DNA from 3 places in the Gluconacetobacter sp. genome. Region 1 is predicted to be linked to each of the others. Evidence: predicted binding sites of a transcription regulator. Region 1 holds the regulator's gene; each other region holds the start of a gene.
The links. The regulator LexA, encoded in region 1, represses DNA repair genes until DNA is damaged. The targets are predictions, from matches to a motif close to TGTTCTANNTANGTTC.

Region 1 (7,284 bases):
CACGTATCCTGGCAGACCTCGAACCCACGGGGCCGGAACTGGTACCCCTGGCCGATTCCTGGGGACGAATCGTCGCTGCCGACATCGTGGCCCGGCTGGACAACCCGCCGGCCGATGTCTCGTCCATGGATGGCTATGCGGTGCGGGCAGCCGATTGCACGCCGGGCGGCGTCCTGTCGCTGGTGGGCGAGAGCCCGGCGGGCCATCCCTTCGCCGGCCAGGTCGGCCCCGGTGAAACCGTGCGCATCTATACCGGCAGCCTGGTGCCCGATGGCGCCGACGCGATCCTCATCCAGGAAAACGCCCAGGAGGATAAAGGCGCGGTCACGGTCACCGTTCCACCGGGTTCCGGGCAGTATATCCGCCGCCAGGGGCAGGATTTCGCCCAGGGGCAGGTCGTCGTCCCGGCCGGACGGGCACTGACGGCGCGGGATATCGGGCTGGTGGCGGCGGCGAACCATGCCTGGGTTCCCGTGCGCCGACGCCCGGTCGTGGTCATCCTGTCCACAGGCGACGAAATCGCGCTGCCCGGCGAGCCGATCGCGCCGGGCGGCATCGCCAACTCCAACACCCCGATGCTCGCCGCCCTGGTGCGCGCCTGCGGCGGCGTCCCGGTCATGCTCCCGTCCGCACGGGATACCGCATCGGATATCGCCCGTCTGGCCCAGGGAATCGAAACCGCCGACCTGCTGCTGACGGCAGGCGGCGCCAGCGTCGGCCGCTACGACCTGGTGCAGCAGGGGCTGGAGCAGATCGGGCTCTCGGTCGATTTCTGGAAGATCGCCATGCGTCCCGGCAAGCCGCTGATGCATGGCCGGATCGGCCGGGTGCCGGTCCTGGGGCTGCCGGGCAATCCGGTGGCCGCCCTGGTCTGCGGCCTGGTCTTCGCCCTGCCGGCGATTCGCACGCTGGCCGGGCACACGGCCCCGCACCTGCCCGAGGATATGGCGATTCTGGGCGGCGACCTGCCGGAGAACGACCGGCGGGCCGATTATCTGCGCGCCACCCTCTCCCGCGCGCCGGATGGCGGCCTGATCGCAACGGCCTTCAGCCGCCAGGATTCGGCGATGCTGCACACACTGGCCAGCAGCGACGCCCTGATCATGCGTCCGCCTCACGCCCCCCCCGCACGCGCGGGCACGCCCTGCCGGATCATCAGGCTGGACACACTCTCGATCTGACCACCCATTTCCATAACGGCAATGATATTGACGGACGGGCGGGAACCAATATAGAACACAACAAGGCGGTTTCCTGTTTGTTCCCTTCTGTTGACAACGGATTGGCCGACTGACGGAACGACTGGGTCACGGGGTGCCAATGCTGACGCGCAAGCAACATGAACTGCTGCTGTTCATCGACCGGCACCTGAAACAGACGGGGTTCTCCCCCTCCTTCGACGAAATGAAGGATGCGCTGAACCTGCGATCGAAATCCGGCATCCACCGGCTGATCTCGGCGCTGGAGGAGCGGGGTTTCCTGCAACGTCGCCATCACCGCGCCCGGGCGCTGGAGGTCCTGCGCCTGCCGGAAATGGCCTCGCCCGCCACGCCACGGGAACCTGTCGGCGCCCCCATCGCGACCAGCCCGGCGCCAGAGGCGGTCGATCATTCTTTCGTGCCCAATGTCATCAAAGGCGATTTCGCCGGCCGGCTGGCGGGCGCCCCCATCGCGACCGATGCCGAGGCGGTCGGCCTGCCGTTCTACGGCCGTATCGCCGCCGGCCAGCCGATCGAGGCATTGCGCGAGACCGGGGCTCAGGTCTCGGTACCGATCAACCTGCTGGGTCGTGGCGATCACTACACGCTGGAAGTCGCCGGCGATTCGATGGTCGAGGCCGGGATTCTCGACGGCGACACCGTCATCATCCGCCGGGGCGACACCGCCAATAACGGACAGATCGTGGTCGCACTGATCGACGATCAGGAAGTCACGCTGAAACGGCTGCGTCGACGTGGCAGCACGATCGCCCTGGAACCCGCCAACGCCCGTTACGAATCACGCATCGTGCCGTCCGACCGGGTGCGCATCCAGGGGTCGTTGGTGGGTTTGCTGCGCCGTTATTGATGACGGTGTTAAGCAGCCTTTGAAATATCGGCGGCAGAGCCTCGGGCCTGCTGGCTCTGACAAATTGTCAGGCTTCCCGAACCATCAAACAAAGACCAAAGAAAACACCAAAGACCTGCCGCGCGAAGCGGCAGGTCGTCAGTGTGGTCAGTAAGGAGCCGGTCCCATAGGTCCCGCTCCATAGGCGTTCGCGATCACGTTGGAAATAATGCCCGTCGCCAGAGCCGTCAGCAGGAACTGGTTTCCATACTGGACCCAATAATATCCGGGCGGCGGCGCATAAAGGCCGCGATAACGCCGCCAATCCTGCACCTGCCACATGCCCGAACGCGGGCCGTCATAGCGATCCCCACGTCTCCACATCCGACCGCCGCCATATTGCGGACCGCGACGGTCATAGCCAGGCCCCCCGCCCGTGCATCACCGGGCCCCCCCACGACGCGGATGTTCTCCCTGGCCGCCCGGCCCGCCACGCCCGTCATACGCGCCTGGCCCACCACCGGGACCGCCACGACCGCGATTATCACCCTGGCCGCCCGGCCCGCCACGCCCGTCATATACGCCCGGCCTGCCACCAGGACCACCAGGACCGCCGGGACCATCCGGAGCACGCTGCGCGTCAGCAGTAACCGACGCGCCCACAATCAGACAGCCCAGAACCAGGCCGGTCACCAGTTTTGCTTTCACCGGATTCTCCTTTTACTGGCACGGATCATGTTGCCGACTTGTGGCGAAATCCAGACGCAATCCCGCATCCCGCGTTACAAGATGCCTGGAAAAAAGCGTGGCACAGCCACCCCGACCGTCACGTCCGCCCACACGCCCGGCACGCGGCCGGGATCGCCCTACCGATCGGCTTCCCGATATCAGAGCGCCGCGAACGACGGCAGCAGCCTGGCCAGTTCATCGACCTGCGCCGGGCCGATCCGGTCCAGATGGGGAAATTCCGCCAGCACCCGCGCGCCGCCGAACAGGGTAATGGCGCGTCGCGCCTCGGGGGACGGCGGCCCGTTCAACACCACCCCGGCAATGGCAATTCCCCGCCGACGCAGGGCCTGCAAGGTCAGCAGCGTATGGTTGATCGTCCCAAGCTGGCTGCGCGCGACCAGTACAACCGGCAGCGCGAAGCGGGCGATCAGGTCGATCATCATGCACGCCGGCGCAACGGGCACCATCACGCCCCCCGCCCCTTCCACGACCAACGGCCGTTCGCCCCGAGCGGCGGGCAGGCGCAACGTGGCGGTATCAAGCACGATATTTTCCCGCTCGGCGGCGTCGAAAGGCGAAAGCGGCGCGGCCAGCACCGCGGCGGGTGGATGAAGGCGCGCCGGCTCCAACCCGGCCAGCGCCGCCACCGTCACGCTGTCCGCGATGTCCTCGGCAATTCCGGTCTGGAACGGCTTCCAATACTCCGCCGCCCAGGCGCGAACCAGACAGGCGGATACCAGCGTCTTGCCGACCCCGGTATCCGTGCCCGTCACGAAGACTCCCTTGCGTGCAGGCGTCCGAAACAGGCCGTAGCCGACGCCGTACGTCACCGTCACGCCCGACGGCGTCTCCAGATCGCGCAACAGGCGGCGCATCATACCCGGCGCGACCGGGCGCACGCCCTCACGCGGCAGCGAGGCGCCGATCTGGCGCAGTTCGCGAACAAAGGCCAGCGCCGTTTCCGGACGATCGAGAATCGTCTCGACTTCCCAAAAACCCTGCCCCCCGCGCGGCCAATCCTCCGCCAGCCGCTCGGGGGCCGGATAGGCCGAAATCGCGCATTCCTGGCCCGCCGCCGCATGGACACGGCGCCACTCGTCGAAGCTGCCGGCGCAGAGGGTGGAGAACGCCATCATGCCGCCGGGCGCCAGCATGGCGGCCAGTCGCGCCAGAGTCGCGGCGCGGTCCGTAAACCACTGCATCGACAGGCTGGAACAGATCAGGTCGTACCCCTCGCCTGCCGCTTCCGGCGCCTCGGCATCAAGCACCAGGGCGCGCACGTCGCCCTGCCCATGCTGGTCCTCAAGACGGCGAAGGGCACGGTCGCGCATTTCCGGTGCCAGATCGCTCACCGTCAGGTCCGCATCGGGAAACAGGCGGCGCAGATGCTGGCTCAGAAACCCCGTGCCGCACCCCAGTTCCAGAATGCGCATAGGCGCGCCGCCGGCGGCGGCAATCCGTTCGGCCAGCCGCGCGGCCACCAGCCGCTGCACCCGCGCCGCATCGTCATATGTCTCAGCCGCACCGAAACGGGTGGCGATCCGCTGCTTGCGCACGCTCATGGCCGGCCCGCTTCCGCCATCAGGCCAGCGATCGCGGCGGCGCATCGGTCGGGATGGGTCAGCGGCAGCAGATGCCCGCCCCCCTCGATCCATTCGACCGGTATATGGTCGCGGAAGCCCGCCTCGACCATCGCGGGCGGGGCAATCGGGTCTTCCCCGCCGGCCAGCACGCGAATCGGCGGCAAAGCGGCACCCGCCTCCCCGTCCAATATGCCGCGCGCGTCGGCATCCCGCAGCAATTCCAGCGCCCAGTCCAGCCGCGCCGCCCGCGCCGGACCCGGTGCTGGCGGCGCGATTCCCGCGCGCCCGCGAAAGGTCGCGACCACATCATCCGGATGCTGCTCCAACCCGCGCATCATGCGCTCGATCACACGACGCGGAATGCCCTGCGGATAATCGGACGTGGCGCCGAACCGGGTGAAACCGTTGATCAGCAGCATCCCGACGCAATCGGGGGACGGATTCAGCAGCAGCCACAACGCACCCAGCGAATGGCCAACCGCCACATGCCGTCCTGCCGGCCGCGCCGTCATGTTCTCAGGCCCGAAGAAGCCGAAATCCAGCATCGTCGTCTCGACCCGGCCCAGCCGCGCCCGGACAGGCTGCCAGAAATCCGGCGTGAACCCCCAGCCATGGACAAGGAACAGCGCCGTCGGCGCCGCATCATCGGACAATGCCATGCTCCCGCGCCCCTTCGTCGAGCGCCCGTAGCAGACGGTCGAGCATCCCTTCATCATGCGCCGCACTCAACGCCAGCCGGATACGGGCCGTCCCAGGCGGCACGGTCGGCGGCCGGATCGCGCCACCCAGAATGCCTTGCGCGGCCAGCGTGCGGGCCAGGGCAAGCGCCTGCCCGGCATCCCCCACCATCACCGGCACGATCTGCGTGGAGGACAGGCCGGTGGACCAGCCCCGCCCCCCCAGTTCCGTCCGCAAATGCGCCGCCAGAGACGCCAGATGGCTGCGCTCCGCATCCAGTGCCGGCACCAGATCCAACGCGGCGTCGATCGCGCCCAGCAGGGCGGGCGGCAGCGCGGTGGTATAGATAAAGCCCGAACACGTACTGACCAGCCAGTCGCACAGCGCGCGCGAGCCCGCGACATAGGCACCGAACCCGCCCAGTGCCTTGCTGAAGGTGCCCATCACCAGATCCACCCCGCCGGCCTCGGCGGAAAGGCCCCTTCCCTCCGGCCCCAGCACGCCCGTCGCATGCGCCTCGTCCAGATACAGGAACGCCTCATACCGACCGGCCAGCGCCTTCAGGGCGGCGACATCCGCCCGGTCGCCATCCATGCTGAACACGCTTTCGGTGATGATAAAGCGCAGGCCCTTCCGGTCGCGATGCCGCTCCAGCATCTGTTCCAGATGGCCGAGATCGTTATGGGCAAACCGGATCTGACGGATACCGGCTGCCTGACAGCCATGATGCAGGCTGGCGTGGTTCAGCCGGTCGGTAAACACCACGGCTGGCGCGCCGGTCGCTTCCACCGACAGCCGGAACAGGGCCGGCAGGATCGCGGCATTGGCCTGCCACCCCGATGCCAGCAGCAGGGCGGCCTCGGTCCCCTTGAAGCGCGCGAGCTTTTCCTCGACCAGCCGATGCTGTTCGCTCGTTCCCGTCACCAGGCGCGACGCCCCGCTGCCGGTACCGAACCGCTGCGTCCAGTCGATGGCACGCGCCGTCAGCGCCGGATGGACGGACAGGCCCAGATAATCGTTGGACGAGAAATTCAGCAGCGTCGCGCCATCACGCCGGACCAGCACGGGGCCGTCTCGCTCCACCGGCCGCAGATCGCGCCGCAAATGCGTGCGGGACAGTCCTTCCAGCGCGGTCTGGAAAAATGCATCGAAACGGGTCATGAAGCGATGGTTTGTGCCGGACCCTATGGGCCGGGTCAATTCCAGTCTGCCGTCCGTTCCCCAAGGAGAACATGCCCCATGACCGGACCGGACTGGTTCGACGCCGGCCTGCCGCATATCTGGCTGCCCTACACCCAGATGCGAACGGCCTCGCCCCCCATACCCGCCATCGCGACGGACGGCTGTCGGATCAGCCTCGCCGACGGGCGCGAACTGGTGGACGGAATCGCCTCGTGGTGGACCGCCTGCCATGGCTACAATCACCCCCATATCCGTCAGGCCGCCATCGACCAACTCGCGCGCATGCCGCACGTCATGTTCGGCGGCCTGGTGCACGAGCCCGCGTTACGCCTGGCCCGGCGCCTCGCGGACCTGCTGCCGGGCGATTTGGAGCGCGTCTTCTTTTCCGATTCCGGTTCCGTCGCGGTCGAGGTCGCGATGAAGATGGCGATGCAATACTGGCTGAACCGGGGCCAGTCAGGCCGAACCCGCCTGGTCGCGTTTCGCGGCGGCTATCACGGCGATACGCTGGCCACCATGGCGGTGTGCGACCCGGAGGAAGGCATGCACAGCCTGTTCGCCGGCATCCTGCCCCAGCATTTCATCACCGACCTGCCGCGCGACGACCACACGACCGCCGCGCTGGAACGGCTGATGGAAACCGAAGGGCAGCGCGTGGCGGCAATCCTGGTCGAGCCGCTGGTCCAGGGCGCGGGCGGCATGCTGTTTCACGACCCCGCGACCCTGCGGCGCCTGCGCGACCTTGCGGACCGCCACGGCGTGCTGCTGATCCTGGACGAGATCTTCACCGGTTTCGGCCGCACGGGCACCATGTTCGCGTGCCAGCAGGCGGATATCGTGCCGGATATCGTTACCCTGTCGAAAGCCCTGTCCGGCGGCACGGTGCCATTGGCCGCCACCGTGGCGCGGGCCCATGTCTTCGCGGCTTTTCTGTCGGACGACCCGATGCATGCGCTGATGCATGGCCCCACCTTCATGGCCAACCCGCTGGCCTGCGCCTGCGCCAATGCCTCGCTGGACCTGTTCGAACGCGAACCGCGCCTGGAACAGGTCGCGGCGATCGAAG
Region 2 (7,284 bases), on a different contig from region 1:
GCCAGAGCGAGAACGCCCCCAGCCACAGGGTGTTCGTCAACAGGGCCGAGATCGGGGCGGCCTGGTCCAAGCAGTCCAACGAGGGACGCAGCTATCTGGGCCTCAAGCTGGATGATCCGAGCTTCAACGCCCCGATCTTCGCCAATCTCTTCAACGACGAGGACGGCGAGACCTACAGCCTGATCTGGTCCCGCCCCAACGGTCGCCGCAACGGCGACTGAAGGCTCCTGCGATCCCCGCCCGGCCGGTCCGGGCGGGGCCTTCGTGGTGGCGGCCGGAACGGAAGGGTGGGCGTGGCTTATCGTCCGCGATCCGATTCGCCTGTCTTCGGGTGGGTAGGGGGAACAGAGCTTCCCTCAGTCTTCCCATTGTACCATGCCCGGCGTGAACTGCCTCAAGGACGCGCGGTCCCCCCAATTTTGCCCGGCGCACCCTACGGGCACACCAGACAAAATCGGCTCCCCCGCGCGCCGCTGGCGCGGTCGCCTGCGGCGATCCCTGACCCGGCTCCCGCGTGCATGAGCCGTCCGTCCTGTCTTCGAGAAACGAAAGGAGCAGGACGATGACCACGCTACACGACCACATCCAGATGCTGCGCGCCGAACTCACCAGCTACGCACTCAGCCGCCGCGAGCGGGCACAGATCGAGCGCGAACTGAAGCGGGCATGCGCGCAATTCGCGGCGGACCGCTACGATGAGACACCCCCCGCATAGAGCGGGGGGCTTTTCGTATGGTCGCCCGTACCTTCGGACATCCAGACGCCGATTCCGCTTGGCCATCATCCTGAAAGAACGTTGTTGAATCTCTCTAACGCGACTATTATAGTCGTATTTCTGGTGTGCATGCCCCGCGTGTCGGATGTGATCATGGATGATCACTGGCCGACAGGTAAGGGCGGCACGGGCACTCCTGAACTGGACACAGGAGATGCTCGCTGAAAAAGCCCTCGTAGCACTGACCGCGCTCAAGCGCCTCGAATCCGAACGCGGTCTCGGCGTCCATGAGGGCACGACCGACCAGGTCCGTCGCGCGCTTGAGGCGGCGGGCATCCTGTTTATCGAGTCCGGACAAGGGCGCGGCGTCATGTTTCTTAACGAGACTTCCGGTAATGAAACGCGGCAGGCTAGGGTGCGTCGCGTTCGTTCTCCGACCTGATCGGCCCCATCATGCAGAAGCCCCCGCTCGACCTGCCCGTTGCCGACAGCGCTCCGGAAGCGTCCTGTCTCACCGGCTACGACGAACAGCACCTCATCACCTATCTGCGTCTGCTGGACGCCGAGGCCGACGGTGCGGACTGGCGCGAGGTCGCCCGGATCGTGCTCCACCGCGACCCGGCGGCCGATCCCGATGGTGTCCACCGCTGCTGGCACAGCCATCTGGCTCGGGCGCACTGGATGACCAAGCATGGCTACCAGCATCTGCTGCGTGGCGGCGCCCCCCACTGATACCCTGAATCGTTGCGTAATCCGCAAGACCTGTTGCATTGCCGGGGCGTAGCGGGCAGCGGGATGGTCTGGCATACTCTCGCGAGCAAGTGCTTGCCCAGTTCCCACCCGTTACGCATCGGAGACGACGCCATGAGCCGCGCCACCTGGCGGTCGGCGGGCGCGTACGAGGGCCTGCGGTCGCTCGACGCCCCTGCCTTTGCCTTGCAGTTTGTCAGTCGCAATCGTGATTTCATGCGCGAGCGGGCGACGCTTCAGCGCGCGTTGCGCCGAGGTGCCCTGATGCAGCCGGATGCCGAGGCGTTCGCCCGGCGCTGGGGGTTGCGATTTCGAAAGTGTCCGCACTGCGCTGAACCCGCGTACTGCCTTGTGGAGTGCTGCGGTGCTGCCGGGCGTGATTGCGTTGATGGAAGCGCCGACCGGTCTGGCTGACCCGGATCACCCGCCGTTCACCTCCGTTTTTATCGGATTGCCGGCGGGCCAGGTTGGTGAACTCCTGCTTGAGCGCCCCGGCGTCGTTCTGCGCCTGCATCTGGTGACGTCGGAGATCGAAGCCCTCTCTGTCGTCCTGCCGCTCGACGCCCTGTTCGAGGTGCGCGTCCAGGCCGCGTTGCGGCTCTGGCGCGCGTTGATGGGCCGGCGCTCCGGACCCGATCCCGCGACCTTGTCGCCAGATCGGGTCACTCGGCTGATCCTGGCGCTCCGTACGCTCGATGGGTTGGACGCCAGGGCGACGCAGCATGAGATCGCGTTCGTCCTTTTCGGTCAGAAGGTTTCCTCACGGGACTGGCTCTCGCACGATCTGCATTTCCGCATGAAACGGCTGGTGCGTTTCGCGCGCGTGCTGACAGAAGGAGGATACCGGCGCCTGCTGCTCCATCCGTTCCGGGGACGATAGCGAGAGGGGGCTATTGCCGTGATGGGTCTTCCGGGGTCGCCCTGGCAACAATGGTCAGCGTGCCGTCAGGCAACGGGTTCTGCAAGAGCAGCGCATCGTCGATCGGCGCCGTCATCCAGCGGTCGATCTCCTCCCCGGTGGCCAGGACCACCGGCATGGCCTCGGGATGAATGGCTCCGACTTCGTGGTTCGGCTTTGTCGTAAGAAAGCCGAACAGGTCGTCCGTCGTCTCTCCGTCCTTCGCCTTGCGCACGGACGTCCACCGGCACCAGATGCCGGCAAAGAAAGCGAGCGGACGCGTCTCACCGAACGCGAACCAGGCCGGCGGCCGGGAACCGTCCGGCTGCGGTTCGGGCTCGGCGAAGCTGGTAAAGGGCACGACGCAGCGATGCGCGACATCGAGCCACGGCCGCCAATGCGGCGACTGCGGATTGCGGATGTTGGTCACGCCCCGATCGACCGTCTTACCGGCGAGATAGCGGGGCGGCGTCGGCATCCCCCAGCGCGCCATCATCAGTTCGCGCCCGTCCACCGAATTGCGAACGATCGGCGCCATCATGTTGGGATAGATGCCAGGTAACGGCGGGAGATTGCCGGTGCGGTCGACCATGACCTTTGCGAGGTCGCGGATCGCCTGCTGGTTGGTGGTCATCGAAAACAGATTGCACACGGATCGCTTTCTCTTCCCTCGTCTCGCACGCGATGGCTATGCCCGCGAAGTCCAGCCGACGAAGCTCAGCCAAAGGCCTAACAGCAGTACGATCGCGGCGGCGATCAGCAACAGCGGGGGCGTTTCCACGATCGCGGCCGTCATGGCGGCGCCGAGGCTCGGCACAACCATGAGTGCAGCACCCTTGAGCGTGATGACAATGCCGATCAGAGAAATTGCAATCGCACTCGGGCTCTCCCACCGAAGATGGAGTGCGACGATGGCGAGGCCCGCCATCAGGGTGAACGCGCCGGTGGCCAGCACCAGTGGGCCGTTCTGCATGAAGACCGGCAGCAGCATGGGCAATGTGCCCAGGCGGGCGAACAACGCGACAGCGAGAACGACGAGATAGGGCCCGATGATACGGGCCAGGGTTTGCGTCCGAACCGCGGGAAGATCGTCGGGCATCGGTATCTCCATACATGCGGCAATGGGAGGAACGCATGGAGCGAAGGCAAGGAACACATTATTTTTCGCGAAGTTGCGCCATCCTGACCTGCCCCTGGTGGTCGGGGACTCGGGCGGACGGCGGATCCCGGCTCTGGCGCCGTGCATGACGGCCTGGCTTTGCGCCGCGTTCAAGCCGTCGAGAGGGGGGTGCTCTCAGCGCTGCGGACGTAACTCCCTGTCCTGCAATGGAATCACGATGTCGCCGCCACGATGTCGATCCCGGCCTCTCCGCCTGGGGCGCCACCTGCACGTGCGATGCGGCGTTGACTCTTGGATAGAGTAAGGAACAGATAGGGAACAAACGACCCCGACCGCCGGTTGGGAACCCATCCTGGAAACCGATCGACCATGTCTGCGCCCCTATTCCGTCCCCCGCTGGAGGCGTTGCGGGACCAGATCCGCCGCCTCGAAGGATCGGCCACCCGCCGACGGGCCGTGCTGCCCTTTGGCATCCCTGACATCGATCGCCGCCTGCCGGGTAGCGGCCTGGCGCTCGGCGCCTTGCACGAAGTGGCAGGTGGCGGGAACGATGCCCTCAACAGCGCGGCCGCCGGGCAGTTTGCCGCCGGCATCGCCGCGCGCACCAAGGGCAAGGTGCTGTGGATCGTCACCCGCCAGGATCTGTTCGCCCCAGCCCTGAAACAGGTCGGACTGGACGGGAGCCGGGTGATCTATGTCGAGGCTGGCGTGGACCAGGATGTCCTGGCCTGCTTCGAGGAGGGGCTGCGGCGTGGCGGTCTGGGTGCCGTCGTGGCCGAAGTCGCGCGCCTGTCGATGACCGCCTCCCGCCGGCTGCAACTGGCGGCCGAGACGTCCGGCGCGCTGGGGATCGCCGTCCGCCGCTGGCGCCGGCAGACCGAGGCGGCTGATTTCGGCCAGCCGACCGCCAGTGTCACGCGCTGGCGGATTTCGGTCCTGCCGTCCGAATCCCTGCCGGTGCCCGGCGTCGGACGGGCGCGCTGGCTGCTGGAACTAATTCGGGCGCGGGCGGGAGAATCCGCCGATTTCGAAGTGGAGGCTTGCGATGGCAAGGGTCGTCTCTCTCTTCCTGCCGCTGTGGCCGACGGATCGGATCAGGAAAAGGCTGGGCGCCGACGCACCCGCGCCTGAAGCGCCGCTGGCGCTGGTCGGGCGCGAGGGACGACGTCGTGTCGTGCTTTCGGTCGACCTCGCCGCCCGCAAGGCGGGCGTACGCCCTGGCACACCGGTCGCCAAGGCGCAGGCACTTTATCCCGATCTGATCATCATGGATGCCGACCTGGAGGGCGACCGGACCGGCTTGGAGAAACTGGCGCTGTGGTTCCAGCAGCGGATCGCCCCCCTGGTGGCGGTGGACGTGCCCGACGGTCTGGTGCTGGATACGACCGGCGCCGATCATCTGCATGGCGGCGAGCCGGCCATGCTGGCGGAAATGGTGCGGCGGCTGCGAGACGCCGGCATCACCGCCAAGGCTGTGGTCGCCGACACGCTGGGCGCGGCCCATGCGCTGGCGCGCTATGGCCGCGCGCGCACTCTGGTAGTGCCGGCCGGGGAGACGGCCGCCGCGATCGCGGGCCTGCCGATCGAGGCCCTGCGCCTGCCGGACAATATGATCGAGGGCCTGCGGGCGCTGGGCGTCGCGACCATCGCTCCGCTCGCCGCGATGCCGCGCGCGCCGCTGGCGCTCCGCTTCGGGCCGGACGTCGCCCGCCGGCTGGACCAGGCCTATGGTCGCATCAGTGAGGCCATCCTGCCGGTCCGGCCGGTTGACCCGGTCATGGTCAGCCGGAATTTTGCCGAGCCGATCGGGGCCGCCGAGACGATTGCCCGCTATATCGGCAAGCTGGTTCCGCCGCTCTGTCAGGGACTGGAAGAACGCGGGCAGGGAGCCCGGCGTCTCGACCTGGTGCTGCACCGCGTCGACAGCCGCACCGAGGCGATCCGCATCGCCACCGCGATGCCGGTGCGCGACGCCAAGCGCCTGGTCAGGCTGCTGTGCGAGAAGATCGAAACCATCGATCCCGGTTTCGGCATCGAGCGTATGGTCCTGACCGCCACACTGGCCGAGCCGATCGCGCCGCGCCAGAAAATCTCCTCGCTGATCGCGGAGGAGGAACCGGATGTCTCGGATCTGATCGACACCCTGGCCAATCGTGTGGGCCATCATTCCCTGTATCGCTTCGCTCCGGTGGAGAGCGATGTGCCGGAGCGGTCCTTCTGTCGAGTGCCGGCGCTGGCGCCGGACGACCAGAAGGATTGGCCGGAGCACTGGCCACGTCCGACACGCCTGCTGGCGCGGCCGGAGCCGGTGCAGGCCATGGCGGAACTGCCGGACCAGCCGCCGCTGTTCTTTATCTGGCGTGGAGTGCGGCGGAAGGTGAAATGCGCCGACGGTCCGGAGCGGGTGTTCGGCGAATGGTGGCGGGGGGATGCCGAGCTGACCACGGTGCGCGATTATTTCCGTCTGGAGGACACATCCGGCGAGCGGTTCTGGGTCTATCGCTCGGGTGACGGCGAGCATGGTGAGACTGGCTCGCAAGGCTGGTTTCTGCATGGGATCTTCGGATGACCCGCTACGCCGAATTGCAGGTGACGAGCTATTTCTCGTTTCTGCGCGGGGCGTCATCGCCGCTCGAACTGTTCGAGCAGGCGAAGGCGCTCGGTATCGCGGCGCTGGGTGTCGCCGACCGCAATTCCATGGCCGGCATGGTGCAGGCCCATGTCGCGGCGAAGGCCACCGGCGTCCGGCTGGTCGTCGGCTGTCGCCTAGACCTCGCCGATTTCCGGCCGGTGCTGGTCTATCCGACCGACCGCGCAGCCTACGGCCGCCTGTGCCGGCTGCTCAGCCTGGGCAAGAGCCGTGCCGGCAAGGCCAGATGCCATCTGCTATGGGAAGACCTAGTGGCCTGGGGCGACGGGTTGCTCGCCATCCTGGTCCCCGACGTCGCGGACGAGGCCTGCGCCCTGCATCTGCGCAAGCTGAAGGATGCGTTCCATGACCGCGCCTACATGGCGCTGACCCTGCTGCGCCGGCCCAACGACCAGATGCGGCTCTACGAGTTGGCGAATCTTGCCCATCGGGCACGCGTGCCCACCGTTGTGACCAACGATGTGCTGTTCCACACCCATGACCGGCGCATCCTGCAGGATGTCGTGACCTGCATCCGGCACAACACCACCATCGATGAGGCGGGTTTCGCGCGTGAGCGCCACGCCGATCGCTATCTCAAGCCACCCCAGGAAATGGCGCGCCTGTTCGGCCGCTATCCCGAGGCGGTCGACCGCACGATCGCGATCATGGAGCGCTGTCGCTTCAGCCTCGATGATCTCGCCTATCAATATCCCGATGAAGTTTCTGTGCCGGGCCAGACGCCGCAGCAGGCCCTCGAAGTGCTGACCTGGGAAGGGGCACGGACGTTCTATCCCGAAGGGATTCCCGACGAGGTAACGGCCAGCCTCAATCACGAACTCGCCCTGATCGGGCGTATGAATTACGCACCGTATTTCCTGACTGTGAACAGCATCGTCCGCTATGCGCGCAGCCAGGACATTCTCTGTCAGGGGCGTGGCTCGGCGGCCAATAGCGCGGTCTGCTACGTGCTGGGCATCACCGCCATCGATCCGGCGCGCAATTCGCTGCTGTTCGAACGCTTTGTCAGCGAGGAGCGCGGCGAACCGCCGGATATCGACGTCGATTTCGAACATGCGCGGCGCGAGCGGGTGATTCAATGGGTCTATGGGCATTATGGCCGTGAGCGCGCCGCCCTGACCGCGGTGGTGATCCGCTATCGCGCCAAGGGC
Region 3 (7,284 bases), on a different contig from region 1:
AGGCGGTCACCGGCGGCCCCAGGATCACCTGAAACCCGCCTCGAAAGGTCCCTGGGGGGTAGCCCGATGCGGGCTCCCCTTACGCTGGCTCTTGCGCATGGCCCTCGCCATGGTCCAGAACCCCGGTCATGTCGCCTCCTCTCCTTCTTCTTCAGGATATCACCCTGACGCTCGGCGGCGCTCCGCTGCTCAACGGCGCCGGCTTCGGCGTCTCGGCCGGCGAACGGATCTGCCTCGTCGGGCGCAACGGCAGCGGGAAATCCACCCTGCTGCGCATCGCGGCCGGCGAACTGGCGTCCGACGGCGGCACGCGCTTCCTCCAGCCCGGCACCACCGTGCGCTACCTGCCGCAGGAACCCGACCTGTCGGGATTCGCCACCACGCTGGACTACGTCCGCTCGGGCATCCCGCCAGACGGGCCGGATTACCGCGCGGCCCTGCTGCTGGGCGAACTGGGCCTGACGGGCGCGGAAAATCCGGCAACCCTGTCGGGGGGCGAGGCCCGGCGCTGCGCCCTCGCCTGGGCGCTGGCGCCCGAACCCGACCTGCTGCTGCTGGACGAGCCCACCAACCATCTCGACATGCCGACCATCGAGTGGCTGGAACGCGAATTGCTGTCCCTGTCGTCGGCCATGATCATCATCAGCCATGACCGCCGCCTGCTGGAAACCCTCTCCCGCAGCGTCGTCTGGCTCGATCGCGGCATCACGCGGCGCCTCGACCAGGGCTTCGGCCGCTTCGAATCCTGGCGTGAAGAGGTCCTGGAGCAGGAAGAGCGCGACGCCCACAAGCTGGACCGCCAGATCGCGCGCGAAGAAGACTGGATGCGCTACGGCGTCACCGCCCGGCGCAAGCGCAACGTCCGCCGGGTCGGCGAGCTCGCCGCCCTGCGCCAGGCCCGGCGTGACGCCGTGCGCGCCCCCGGCGGCGTCAGGATGCAGGCCAGCGAAGACGGCCTGTCCGGCAAGCTGGTCGCAGTGGCCGAGGGCATCCACAAGGCTTACGGCCCCCGCACGGTCATCGACGGGCTGGACCTGCGGGTGCTGCGCGGCGACCGGCTGGGCATCGTCGGCGCCAACGGCGCGGGCAAGAGCACCCTGCTGCGGCTGCTGACGGGCCTGGACCAGCCCGATTCCGGCGAAATCCGCGTCGGCACCGCCCTGTCGGTCGTCACCCTCGACCAGCAGCGCCGCACGCTCAACCCCGCCAGCACCCTGGCCGACACCCTCACCGGCGGCGGCGGCGACATGGTCCAGGTCGGCAGCGAGAAGCGCCACGTCATCGGCTACATGAAGGATTTCCTGTTCCGCCCGGAACAGGCGCGCACCCCCGTCAGCGCGCTGTCGGGCGGCGAACGCGGCCGGCTGATGCTGGCCTGCGCCCTCGCCCGCCCCTCCAACCTGCTGGTGCTGGACGAACCGACCAACGACCTGGACCTGGAAACCCTCGACCTGTTGCAGGAGATGCTGGACGCCTATGCCGGCACCGTGCTGCTGGTCAGCCACGATCGCGACTTCCTCGACCGGGTGGCCACCTCGGTGCTGCTGGCGGAAGGCGCCGGACGTTGGGTCGAATATGCCGGCGGCTACAGCGACATGCTGGCCCAGCGCGGCGGCATGGCTCCGGCGGGCCGCGACCGGCGCCCCGAGGCAGGCGCACCGCCCGCGGCACAGAAGCGGTCGGACAAAGGTCCGGCGCGCAAACTCTCCTACAAGGACCAGCACGCGCTGGACCGCCTGCCCGGCCAGATCGCGACCCTGGAGGAAAAGATCGGCCAATTGCGGACGGTCCTGTCGGATGGCGGCCTCTACGCCCGCGACCCGGCGGCCTTCACCGCGACGACGGAAAAACTGGACCGTGCCGAGGCCGAACTGACGGCGGCCGAAGAACGTTGGCTGGAACTGGAAATGCTGCGCGAATCGCTGGGTTCATCCTGACCCGCGCCGCGCGCGGCACGCACCCCGGCCGCGTGGAAGAGACCAGCGGCTGAAGGAACACCGCCATGCCCCTCTCCGCCACCGCAGCCCTCGCCCGCGAAGTCATCGTCCCGTGTCCCCGCGACACGCCGGCCCTGACGCGCGCCGAATCCGAAAGCCTGCTGGCCCAGATCCCCAAATGGACCCTGTCCCCTGACGGCACGACGCTGCTGCGCTCCTGCGTCCTGCCCGATTTCGCCGGTGCCTACGCCCTGGTCGAACGGATCGCGGCCCTGGCCGAAGCCGCCGACCACCATCCGGACATCGCCTTCGGCTGGGGCTATGTGCGCCTGAAGCTGCAAACCCACAGTATCGGCGGCCTGCACCGCAACGATTTCATCATGGCGGCACGGATCGAGACCCTGCCCCACTGAGCGTCCATCAGCCGGGGCTGACCAGCCCGGAGGTCTCCCACAGCGCACGCACCGCCGCGATGCCGTCCGTTACCGCCAGCGCCGCCGCCAGCGCGCGCCGGCCCGCCTGGGCATCCACCAGAACGGGCGCGCCATCCAGGCACGCGGCGGCAAAGGCCACATGCTCGGCCGCCAGCGTGTCATGGTCGTCCCACCGCACGACCTCCCGCCGGAAGCCACCGGTGCCCGGCAACGGCAACCCCGTCTCCCGCCCGATCATCGTCAGTTCGCGCTTCACGAAATCGGCCGAAAGATAACCTTCCTCCGAGAACAGCCGCATCCGCCGCTCGGTCTTCAGCGAAATCCGGCTGGCGGTAATGGCCGCCACACACCCGTTGGCAAAGCGGACGCGGGCGTTGGCGATATCCTCGTGCTGCGAACTCACCGCCGCGCCCAGCGCATCGACATCCACGATCTCGCTGTCCACGATCGCCAGCACCAGATCCAGATCATGGATCATCAGGTCCAAAATGACCGAGACATCGGTGCCGCGCGGCTTGAAGGGGGCGATGCGCGTCGCCTCGATATAGAGCGGGCGCGTAATCCGCCCGGTAATGGCATGATGCTCGGCCGAATAGCGCAGCAGATGCCCCACCTGAAGCACCAGCCCGGTCTCGACGGCCAGCGCCGCCAGCCGGTCGGCCTGCTCCAGCGTCGAGGCGATCGGCTTTTCCACCAGCACATGCCGGCCGGCCCGCAACGCCCGGTCGGCCAGCGCGAAATGATGTTCGGCCGGCGCGGCGATCACCACCGCCTCGCACCGCTCCAGCAGGTCGTCCAGCGCCAGCGCCGGCACCCCGCCCGCCTCGGCCCCGCCCGCCTCAGCCGCAACGGCGGCGGCCCGCGCCTGGTCCGGGTCATGAATGCCCACCAGGCGCTCACGCGGCGACGCGGCGACCTTCAGCGCATGAAACCGTCCGAAATGACCGGCGCCGATGACGCCCACGCGCAATTGCCGCGCCATCTCACCCCGCGTCGCTCCGCCACCGAACAGCCCCGCCATCGTGTCCTCTCCGCATTCAGGATGACGAAGGGTTAGAGCACGCGCGCCCGATCGGCCAGAGGCGGCACCGCCGGCCAACCCGCGCGGGATTGCATGTTCACTTTTTGTTCTTGATCGCCAAAGGCCGGCCTGCCATCATGCCGCCCACCCGCCACAGGCGCCGTCCCGGAGCCCGCCATGTCCAACCCGTCCCCCATCCGCATCGGCTCCGGACAGCCGACCCGCGCCGCCGCGCGCACCCTGTCCGACGAGTCGTCCACCCTGGCCGGCATCCGCCATGGGCGTGGCGCCACCCTGTCGCCGCCCGACCGCTTCGCCCGCCATCACTCGTCCCCGGTCGATGACGGCTGGGGCAGCGTGGCCGCGGACGACGCCGCCCCGCGCACCGAACTCACATTCGAGCAGGCGCGCACCATCATCACCCGCAACGACAGCCCGGATCTGGGCTTCGACCGGTCGATCAACGCCTATCGCGGGTGCGAACATGGCTGCATCTACTGCTTTGCCCGCCCCACCCACGCCTGGATCGGCCTGTCGCCGGGGCTGGATTTCGAAACCCGCCTCACCTGCAAGCCGGATGCCGCCCGCCTGCTGGAGCGGGAACTCCGCCATCATGCCTACCGGGTCCGCCCGATCGCGCTCGGCACCAACACCGATCCCTACCAGCCGGTCGAACGCCAGACGGGCCTGACCCGCGCCATCCTGGAGGTGCTGGACCGGTTTTCCCACCCGGTCACCATCGTCACCAAATCGGCCGGCATCCTGCGCGACCTCGACCTTCTGGCCTCATTGGCCACGCGCAACCTGGTGCGCGTCAGCCTGTCGGTCACCACGCTCGATACCGAACTGGCCCGCAGGATGGAGCCTCGGGCCTCCACCCCGGCCCGGCGGCTCGACGCCCTGTCGGCCCTCGCCGCCGCCGGCATTCCCGCCGGCGTCCTGGCCGCACCGATGATCCCGGCCCTCAATGACCACGAACTGGAAGCGATTCTCGGCGCCGCCGCCAGGGCCGGCGCCTGCGATGCCGGCTACGCGCTGCTGCGCCTGCCGCTGGAGGTCGCACCGCTGTTCGCGGACTGGCTGGCCCAGCACTACCCCGACCGCGCACACCACGTCCTGCACCGCATCCGCGCGATGCGTGGCGGCAGGCTGAACGATTCGACCTTCGGCCAGCGCGGCCGGGGCCAGGGCGCGCATGCCGACCTGCTGGCCCAGCGTTTCGCCCGCGCCCGCCGGGCACTGGGGCTCACACGCGGGCGGCCGCTGGACTGCACGCGCTTCGCGTCCCCCCCACCGCCGCCGGAACCGCAACTCTCCCTGTTCTGACGAATACGCCCACGAAACGGAAGGATTTCGTGCGGCGGAAGCCGTCGGGCGGTTGCATCCGGCGCGCCGGCCCGGCATGTTCCCGCGTCGCCGGCCCTCCGCCGGCATCGACACGCGAACAGGGAGCCGGCCGGGCCGAGCGTAAGGAGCACCCTTTTCAGTCATGATGTATTACAGCCGGCTCAAATTGGCCTCGGTCGTCGCCGTTTGCTTCCTGGGGGTGCTGCTCTGCCTCCCCAATGCCCTGCGCCAGCCCGCGCCGACGGTGCCGTGGCGCCAGATCCACCTGGGGCTCGACCTCCGGGGCGGCTCCTACCTGCTGATGCAGGTGGACATGAACAGCGTCACCGCCGACCGCCTGCGCACGCTGGCCGACGGCACCCGCCAGGCGCTGCTCGGCGCCGGCCTGGGCTACCGCGATGTCGCGACCGACGCGCACGCCGGCACCGTGACCTTCACCCCGCGCAGCCCCTCCGAAACCGAGGCGGACCTCAAGGCCCTGCGCGCCATGCCCATGGCGGTGCCCAATGAATTCGCGGTCGCCCAGCGGCCCGATGGCAGCATCGCCGTCACGCTCTCGCCCGAGGCCATGCGCCTGCGCGCGACCGACGCCGTCACCCAGTCGATCGAGATCGTGCGCCGCCGCATCGACGCGACCGGCGCCGTCGATCCCGAGATCACCCGCCAGGGCGACGACCGCATCGTGGTCGAACTGCCCGGCATCAGCGATCCGGAGCGCGTCAAGCACCTGCTCGGCACAACGGCGAAGATGACTTTCCACATGGTGCAGGACAGCGCGCTCGGCTCCGCCGTGCCCGGTCCCGGCGTCAGCCTGCTGCCGATGATGAACGCGCCGGACCAGAAACTGCCGGTCGCCGATCATGTCGATGTCGATGGCTCGGACCTGACCAACGCCTCCGCCGCCATCGACCAGCAGACCGGCGAATGGGCCGTCAATTTCACCTTCGATTCCATCGGCGCCCGCGCCTTCGCCGCCACCACGCAGGCCAATGTCGGCCGCCGCTTCGCCATCGTGCTCGACAACAAGGTGGTACAGGCCCCGGTCATTCGCAGCGCCATCAGCGGCGGCAACGGCCAGATCAGCGGCGGGTTCAATGCCCAGTCGGCCACCGACCTCGCCCTGCTGCTGCGTGCCGGCGCCCTGCCCGCCCCGCTGTCGGTCATCGAACAGCGCACCATCGGCCCGTCGCTGGGCGCGGACTCGATCCGCGCGGGCATGATCAGCCTGGGCATCGGCTTCGCCCTCGTGATCGTCTTCATGGCGCTGTTCTACGGCCGCTTCGGCTGGTACGCGAATGTCGCCCTGCTGGCCAACCTGGTGCTGATGGTCGCCATCCTGTCGCTGTTCCAGGCCACGCTGACCCTGCCCGGCATGGCCGGCATGCTGCTGACCCTGGGCATGGCGGTGGATGCCAACATCCTGATCAACGAACGCATCCGCGAGGAAATCGCGCGCGGCCGCACGCCCCTGGCGGCGATGCAGGCCGGCTTCGAGCGCGCGACCTCCACCATCCTGGACAGCAACGCGACCGCGCTGCTGGCGCATATCATGCTGTTCGCCTTCGGTACCGGCCCGGTGCAGAACTTCGCCCTGACGATCATGATCGGCATCGTCACGACGCTGTTCACCACGCTGCTGCTGTCGCGGATGCTGATGGTACGCTGGTACGCCCGCACCCGTCCCACTGTCCTGCCGGTCTGAGGCGCATCACCATGTTCTCTCGCCCCCTCCTGCGCTTCGTGCCCAACGGCACAAAAATCAACTTCATGCGCGGCCGCTTCATGGGCCTCGCCACCTCGGCGGTGCTGTCGATCGCGTCCGTGATCCTGTTCCTCCATCCCGGCCTGACCCTCGGGCTGGATTTCCGGGGCGGCATCGTCGTCGAGGTCCGCACCCAGGGCCCGGCCGATTTCGGCCAGGTCCGCGCGGCGCTGGCCACCCAGCATGTCGAGGCCGCCGGCGTGCAGTCCTTCGGCGCCCCCGACGACGTGCTGATCCGCCTCGACGCGCCCCCGGCCAGCAGCGCCGATCACGAGGCCCGCACCCAGGCACTGGTCGATTCGGTCCGCCACGCGGTCGCCACCCTGCCGGGCGCGCAGGTCCTGCGCGCCGATGCCGTCGGCGCCTCGGTCTCGGCCGAACTGTTCCGTGACGGCATGCTGGCGCTGGGCATCAGCCTACTGATGATCCTGGGCTATATCTGGTTCCGTTTCGAGTGGGAGTTCGCGGTCAGCGCCGTCATCACCCTGATCCTCGACCTGACCAAGACCGTCGGCTTCCTGGTCATCACCCATTTCGAGTTCGACCTGGTGATGGTCGCGGCCATCCTCACGATCCTGGGCTACTCCACCAACGACAAGGTGGTGGTCTATGACCGGGTGCGCGAGAACCTGCGCAAATACCGCACCATGCCGCTGGCCGAACTGATCGACCTGTCGATCAACGAGACCCTCAGCCGCACGCTGGGCACCTCCACCACCGTGTTCCTGGCGGCCCTGCCGCTGGCCCTGTTCGGGGCCAGCCTGTCCAGCTTCGCGTGGGTGA

Region 2: the regulator LexA is predicted to act here: its motif matches at 3,789-3,804, upstream of ABF821_RS03080 (ImuA family protein).
Region 3: the regulator LexA is predicted to act here: its motif matches at 3,487-3,502, upstream of ABF821_RS05535 (PA0069 family radical SAM protein).

What each region holds. Positions count from the first base shown of each region.
Region 1 covers NZ_JBDNXE010000080.1:5,588-12,871, forward strand. The annotation lists gene glp (gephyrin-like molybdotransferase Glp) at 1-1,181, shown strand, start outside; gene lexA (transcriptional repressor LexA) at 1,321-2,067, shown strand; gene ABF821_RS14080 (RcnB family protein) at 2,215-2,430, opposite strand; gene bioD (dethiobiotin synthase) at 2,934-4,337, opposite strand; gene ABF821_RS14090 (alpha/beta fold hydrolase) at 4,334-5,017, opposite strand; gene bioF (8-amino-7-oxononanoate synthase) at 5,001-6,197, opposite strand; gene ABF821_RS14100 (adenosylmethionine--8-amino-7-oxononanoate transaminase) at 6,276-7,284, shown strand, end outside.
Region 2 covers NZ_JBDNXE010000007.1:58,835-66,118, reverse strand. The annotation lists gene ABF821_RS03120 (DUF736 domain-containing protein) at 1-221, shown strand, start outside; gene ABF821_RS03115 (hypothetical protein) at 563-715, shown strand; gene ABF821_RS03110 (XRE family transcriptional regulator) at 873-1,157, shown strand; gene ABF821_RS03105 (DNA -binding domain-containing protein) at 1,169-1,447, shown strand; gene ABF821_RS03100 (transcriptional regulator domain-containing protein) at 1,511-1,879, shown strand; gene ABF821_RS03095 (DUF2285 domain-containing protein) at 1,797-2,345, shown strand; gene ABF821_RS03090 (SOS response-associated peptidase) at 2,356-3,015, opposite strand; gene ABF821_RS03085 (hypothetical protein) at 3,052-3,462, opposite strand; gene ABF821_RS03080 (ImuA family protein) at 3,853-4,614, shown strand; gene ABF821_RS03075 (Y-family DNA polymerase) at 4,529-6,052, shown strand; gene ABF821_RS03070 (error-prone DNA polymerase) at 6,049-7,284, shown strand, end outside.
Region 3 covers NZ_JBDNXE010000018.1:6,484-13,767, forward strand. The annotation lists gene ABF821_RS05515 (response regulator) at 1-32, shown strand, start outside; gene ABF821_RS05520 (ABC-F family ATP-binding cassette domain-containing protein) at 129-1,937, shown strand; gene ABF821_RS05525 (4a-hydroxytetrahydrobiopterin dehydratase) at 2,003-2,350, shown strand; gene ABF821_RS05530 (Gfo/Idh/MocA family protein) at 2,358-3,353, opposite strand; gene ABF821_RS05535 (PA0069 family radical SAM protein) at 3,570-4,718, shown strand; gene secD (protein translocase subunit SecD) at 4,882-6,441, shown strand; gene secF (protein translocase subunit SecF) at 6,453-7,284, shown strand, end outside.